DNA from 2 places in the Dongia sp. P2_B8 genome. Region 1 is predicted to be linked to the other one. Evidence: predicted binding sites of a transcription regulator. Region 1 holds the regulator's gene; the other holds the start of a gene.
What was found. Region 1 encodes HrcA, which represses chaperone genes, less so after heat shock. Its sites were predicted from a motif close to GTTAGCACTCNCCNNNGGNGAGTGCTAAC; they were not measured.
Positions count from the first base shown of each region.

Region 2: the regulator HrcA is predicted to act here: its motif matches at 2,016-2,044, upstream of groES (co-chaperone GroES).

Region 1 covers NZ_JBFUDM010000006.1:172,704-176,117, reverse strand. Annotated here, with positions in the region: gene ctaD (cytochrome c oxidase subunit I) at 1-118, opposite strand, end outside; gene coxB (cytochrome c oxidase subunit II) at 166-1,125, opposite strand; gene hrcA (heat-inducible transcriptional repressor HrcA) at 1,671-2,771, shown strand; gene grpE (nucleotide exchange factor GrpE) at 2,818-3,402, shown strand.
Region 2 covers NZ_JBFUDM010000002.1:14,012-17,425, reverse strand. Annotated here, with positions in the region: gene AC1DWZ_RS04980 (demethoxyubiquinone hydroxylase family protein) at 1-238, opposite strand, end outside; gene AC1DWZ_RS04975 (disulfide bond formation protein B) at 270-803, opposite strand; gene AC1DWZ_RS04970 (YqaA family protein) at 821-1,372, opposite strand; gene AC1DWZ_RS04965 (usg protein) at 1,481-1,750, opposite strand; gene groES (co-chaperone GroES) at 2,124-2,441, shown strand; gene groL (chaperonin GroEL) at 2,502-3,414, shown strand, end outside.

The sequences.
Region 1 (3,414 bases):
AGATAAGGTACATCGTGCCGATGTCCTTATGGTTCGTCGAAAACAGATAGCGGCCGATACCGGTCGGGTGATGATCGTGATGTTCTTCGTGATGATGGGTGGTGCTGACGGGGCTCATGGCTCTTGTCCTAACTCGTATTCCTGGCTCGGATTAGCTATGTTTGTTCAATTGGCCGGCTGAGTGGCGGCCGGCGCTGCAACGGCGACATCTGTCGGATTGCTGCCCGGGACCGTAACCCCGTCTACCTTGGCAAATTTCTTCTGCGCTTCGGCGAGCCAGGCATCGAATTCCGCCTGCGGCACCGCACGCACCTTGATCGGCATGAACGCGTGGGCCGTGCCACACAGTTCCGAGCACTGGCCGTAATAGATGCCGGCCTTGTCGGCATCGACATTGAACCAGCTTTCGTTGACGCGGCCGGGGACCGCATCGTGCTTGATGCCGAAGCTGGGCACGGTCCAGGCATGGATGACGTCGGTCGAGGTGATCTGGATGCGGATGTTCTTGCCGACCGGGACCACGACTTCATTGTCGGTCTCAAGGAGGCGCAGCTGGCCGGGCTTCAACTCCGCCGTCGGGATCATGTTGGCGTCAAAGGTGAAGTTGCCGTTGTCCGGATATTCATATGACCAATACCATTGGTGCCCGATGGCGCGGATGGTGAGGTCGGTCTTGGGCAGGTCGAGCTGCTTGTAGAGCAGCTTGAAGCTGGGGATCGAGATGACGATCAAAATCAGGATCGGGATGACGGTCCAGGCGATCTCGAGGCCGGTATGGTGCGTGGTCTTCGACGGCACCGGGTTCTTCGAGGCGCGGTAGCGGTAGATGATCCACAGCAGCAGCAGCATCACGAAGACGGTGATGATCGTGATGATCGGCATCAGGATGTCATTGTGGAAGAAATGAATGTCCTCGGCGATCGAGGTTGCGGCCGGCTGCATGCCGATCTGGTCGGGTTGCGCGGCGCCAATCACCGCTTCTTGGGCCAGGGCCACGGCGCTGCTGCCGAGCAGCGCGGCGCCCACCAAACCCGTGGCGACGGTCAGCCCAGCCCAATTTTGGCCAGCCCAATTTTGCTTGGCCCAGCTTTGCTTAGCCCAGTCGTGCATGCGGTTCAGAAACATGTCGATCCCATCCGTTCTGGCTAGGGGATAGGACAAAAATCCTTATGCATGGATTTGGCCCCAACCGCCCTGGCATGATCAATCTCGCGACAGCCGACGCCCTACCTCGGTCACCTGCTGTCACGCATCCCCTAAAGATTTCGTGCCTCGGATTCCATGGCTGTATTCGCAGCGACGGAAATGGTCCGAAAGCAGGCTGAAACTACACGGGACCTTGCGTTAGCTCAAGCTTTGCTAAGGGCTTGGCGGGTAAAGCGCGCGCTCTGCGGACCCCAAACCAGCCGCAGAAACCGGTCACGGCAGGAAACCACAGCAATTATGCGGCAATGTGCCGCAAGAGAGACGGTTAATATTCGTTAACGAAGATGTGGGACTCGAAAGCCCACCCAAACTTCCGGTCCAAACTTCGGCCCAAACTTCGGACTGGCGCCGATTGTTTGCTGCGCCGCGCGCTGGTCAGGCATAATGGGGCCGGCATCTGAAAGGCGCGTGTTGAACCCTGTCGAGCGACGCCTTAGATTGAGTCGGAACTTTTGAGCAACGCCATGCAATATCGACCAAATTCTGGCAGCAGCCTGACCAGCGCCCAGCACCGGCCGGTGTTGAGCGAGCTCTCGGCGCGCTCTCGCGACATTTTCCGCACCATCGTCGAAGCCTATGTGGAAACTGGTGAACCGGTGGGTTCGCGGACTCTCTCGCGCCGGCTTGGCCAGCTCACGGGCGGACAATTGTCGCCGGCCACGATTCGCAACGTCATGGCGGACCTTGAGGAACTGGGCCTGCTGTTTGCCCCGCACACCTCTGCCGGCCGCCTGCCGACCGACCTGGGCCTGCGCCTTTTCGTCGATGGGTTGATGGAAACCGGTGGCTTGACCGAGGACGACCGCGCCTCGATCGACGTGCAATGCGCCGCCATCGGCCGCTCTCTGCCGGAAGTGTTGGACCAGGCGACACTGATGCTGTCCGGCCTGTCGCGTTGTGCCGGCATGGTGGTGGCGCCCAAGACCGACCGGCCCTTGAAGCATATCGAATTCGTGCACCTCGCCCCCGGCCGCGCTCTCGTGGTGATGGTAACCGAAGGCGGCATGGTGGAAAACCGCATCGTCGATGTGCCGCTGGGTCTCCCGTCCTCGGCCCTGGTCGAGGCCACCAACTATCTCACCACGCGCTTGGCTGGCCGGACGCTCGGCATGGGCCGCGACCAGATTCTGACGGAGCTTGAAACCGAGCGTGCTGCCCTCGACCAGCTGACCAAAACGGTGGTCGAAGCTGGCCTTGCCTCCTGGTCGAAGGAAGACAATAGCGGCGCCCTCATCGTGCGCGGCCAGGCGCATCTCCTCGACGACGTCACCGGAATCGGGGATCTGGAGCGCCTGCGCTCGCTTTTTGCCGCTCTTGAAACCAAGGAACAGCTGCTTAAATTGGTCGAAGCGGCCGAGGTGGCCGATGGCGTGCAGATCTATATCGGCGCCGAGAACGATCTTTTTGGCTTGGCTGGTTGTTCCGCGGTGATCTCGCCCTATCGCGACAGCCAGCGCCGGCTGATCGGGGCGATCGGGGTCATCGGCCCCAGCCGCATTAATTATGCGCGCATTATTCCCATGGTGGATTATACCGCCAAGGTCATCAGTCGGATTCTCGGCTGATCCACCACGTTCAAGCAGTTTGATTTAGGAGTTGGTCGTCGTGACGATGGGTTCTGAGGAAAAAGAGGTTTTGGACAATCCCGTTGTGGGGGAGGGCGAGATTCCGGCGGCTGAGACCGTCGATCTGGCCGCCTTGCAGGCTGATTATCTCGCCATGAAGGACCAGCTGTTGCGGGCTGTCGCCGAAACCGAAAATACCCGCCGGCGCCTGACGCGCGAACGCGACGAGACCGCGAAGTATGCTGCGTCGACCTTCGCCAAGGAAATGCTCGACGTCGCCGACAATCTGCACCGTGCGCTCGCGGCCATTCCGGCCGACGCCGTTGCCAAGGACGAGGCGCTGAAATCGCTTTACGACGGTGTCTCGGCAACCGAGCGTCAATTGGATGCCGCCTTCACGCGCCAGCAGATAAAACGCCTGTGGCCGGAAGGCGAGAAGTTTGACAGCAATCTCCATCAGGCGATGTTCGAAGTGCCCGGCACCAACCAGCCCAACGGCACCGTGGTCCAGGTCCTGCAGGCCGGCTACGTCATGCACGACCGCCTGCTGCGCCCAGCCTTGGTCGGCGTTGCCAAGGGCGAACCAAAACCCGCCGGCGACGCACCGGATCACGTGGACACGGTGGCGTAAGAACCGTCACTT
Region 2 (3,414 bases), on a different contig from region 1:
GCAGATGGACCAGTTCCTGCTCCATCATATGCCGGATGACATGGCCTTCCGGCTTCTTGCCGAGGACAGCGAGCTGTCCTTCATAGATGCGCTTGGCGCCATATTCGCCGGCATGATCGACGCGGATGAGGCGGTCGATCATCTGTTCAGGCGTGAGGTCGCCGGGCAGGCGTCGTCCCGATGGCTGCGGTGCCACAGGTCCTGGCTCGACTTTGTCCTGATCAACGGGGATCGACATAGGTGCGATATTTCCTCAGCGCCGCATTTCTTCAGGGCTGTCTTGATTTGGCAAAGCCCCAGAAGGTGAAGGCCGCCAGCGCCAGCGACAATAGGCCATTATAGCCTGCCATGGAGATGCCGAACAATTGAAAGGCCACATCGTCGCAGCGCGTCACGGGCGCATTCATGATGGCAGCTTCCAGATCGGCGCCAGTGAGGCCGGACATGGCGCCGACACAGCTTGCGTCACCTTCCCACCATTTCTGCTCGACACCGACATGGAAGAAGGCGATGGCAGCGCCCACCAGGAAGGCAAGACCGATGAGCAGGACCGCCCAGCGTTGCACGGGGCGCCGTACGGGCGAACGGGTGCCGAGCACGATGGCGATCACGGAAAGAACGATCGCTCCCCAATAGGCGTCCCGCTGCAGCAGGCAGAGATGGCAGGGGGCAAGGCCGAAGCCATATTGCGCGAGCCACGCAACGCAGAGGGCTGCGAGGCTGAAGCCGGCCGTCAGCCAGGGAATGTGCCGGGGGTCGATGAAAGGGGTGTTGCCACGTCGGGAGTTTTCGGGTCGGGACAAGGGTGGGGCCTTTCGTCTCAGAAGATGTATTTAAGCACAACGAAACCGCCCACAAGCACCACGACGAACAATGTGGTGACCAGGGTGAGGCGCTTCTCAATGAAGGCGCGCACCGGTTCGCCGAAGAAATAAAGCAGGGTGGCGATGATGAAGAAGCGGCCGCCACGGGTCAGGACCGAGGCCAGGATGAAGATCTTGAGGTCGAATCCCGCCATGCCGGAGGCGATGGTGACGAATTTATAGGGGATGGGGGTCAGACCCTTGATGAGGATGATCCACAGGCCCCATTGCGCGAACATCGCCTGGAATTCGCCCATGGCGTCGGGATGGCCATAGAAGCTGAGGATTGAGGCACCGAGGCCTTCCAGCGAGGCGCCGATGAAATAGCCGGCGATGCCGCCCAGCACCGAGGCCACCGTCGCCACCAGGGCAAAGATCCAGGCCTTTTTCCGGTTGGCCAGGACCATCGGGATCAGCATGGGGTCGGGCGGAATGGGAAAGAACGAGCTTTCGGCAAAGGAAACCACCGCCAGTGCCCACGAAGCGTTCGGGCTTTCGGCCAAACGCATGATCCAATCGTAAAGTCTGCGCAGCACGGGGACACCGATCTCAAATGACGCGGGTCAACCTCGTATCAGGTCGCCGGGACCTTCACAACCGACCATGCTGCAACGCACTTAGTGAATGCTGAGCAGTGCCTCCGCATGGCGCCATTTGCCCGGGGTGATGATATCGGCTTTGGCGACTTTGACCGAATGCAGCTTGCCGTCGAGATTATGGCTCCAGAAATCGAGGAATTTGTGGAGCACCGGCAGGCGGGGGGCGAGATCATAATCCTGCCAGACATAGCTCTGCAGCAGACCGGGGTGATCGGGCAGGTGATAAAGGATCTCGGCGGTCACCAACCGGTAGTCACGCAGCTGCAGGCTTAACGGACGTATCTCCATAGGTCCTCCTCGTGGGGCAGTTAATCCATGAACCTTCTCTGATCGTTTGATGTCACTACGGTAACCGATGATACCGAGTCGGTTGCTAAGAAAGTATAAAAGTCTTTGTGATTACAGATGGTTAGCACTCAATTAACGAGATTGCTGCCAGGCTGGCCTTGTGGCTCCGATCCCGGCGGTGCCGAAATTGGCCAAAAATATCGCCATCAACCCCTGCGGCTATGCGTCCGGCGCACTTGACCTTTGCGCCGGAACGCCCTACCTGTCTGGCACTCGTCGACCCAGAGTGCTAGCAGCCGTCTTTCAAGCGGCGCTGGAGAGTGGGTCGGCGCGCAGGGAAAACATATTTTTCAGACACTTACGGAGGATCACCATGAAGTTCCGTCCGCTCCACGACCGCGTGCTCGTGCGTCGTATCGAGGGCATTGAAAAGACTGCCGGCGGGATCATCATCCCCGACACCGCCAAGGAAAAGCCGCAAGAGGGCGAAGTCATCGCCGCCGGCGCTGGCGTGAAGAACGAAGACGGCAAGCTCACGCCGCTCGACGTGAAGGCAGGCGACCGCATCCTGTTCGGCAAGTGGTCGGGCACGGAAGTGAAGGTCGACGGTGAAGATCTCCTCATCATGAAGGAATCGGACATCCTCGGCATCATCGAGGGCACCCCGGCTGCCAAGAAGAAGGTTGCCTGAGCGAGACCTCTCGCTTGATGGCGCCGCTTCGACAGAAATCAATTCAGGAGTTTAAATATTATGGCTGCTAAAGACGTACGTTTTTCAGCCGATGCCCGTGAGCGTATGCTGCGCGGTGTCGACATCCTCGCCAACGCCGTGAAGGTGACCTTGGGCCCGAAGGGCCGCAATGTCGTCATCGACAAGGCCTTCGGCGCTCCCCGTATCACCAAGGACGGTGTGACGGTCGCCAAGGAAATCGAGTTGGCCGACAAGTTCGAGAACATGGGCGCCCAGATGGTGCGCGAAGTGGCCTCGAAGACCAACGACCTCGCCGGTGACGGCACCACCACCGCGACCGTGCTGGCCCAGGCCATCGTGCGCGAAGGTGCCAAGGCCGTTGCCGCCGGCATCAACCCGATGGATCTGAAGCGCGGCATCGACTTCGCCGTCGAAGCCGTCGTCGAAGACATCAAGAAGCGCGCCAAGAAGGTCTCCACCTCGGAAGAAATCGCCCAGGTCGGCACGATTTCGGCCAACGGTGAAAAAGACATCGGCGCCATGATCGCCAAGGCGATGCAGAAGGTCGGCAACGAGGGCGTCATCACGGTGGAAGAAGCCAAGGGCCTCGACACCGAGCTCGAAGTCGTCGAAGGCATGCAGTTCGACCGTGGCTATCTCTCGCCGTACTTCATCACCAACGCCGAGAAGATGATCACCGATCTCGACAATCCGTACATCCTCCTGCACGAGAAGAAGCTCTCGAACCTGCAGGCGATGCTGCCGATCCTCGAAGCGGTGGTGCAGTCGGGCCGTCCGCTGCTCATCATTTCGGAAGACGTCGAAGGCGAAGCGCTGGCGACCCTGGTCGTCAACAAGCTGCGCGGTGGCCTCAAGGTCGCGGCCGTGAAGGCCCCGGGCTTCGGCGATCGCCGCAAAGCCATGCTCGAAGACATCGCCATCCTCACCGGTGGCCAGGTGATCTCCGAAGATC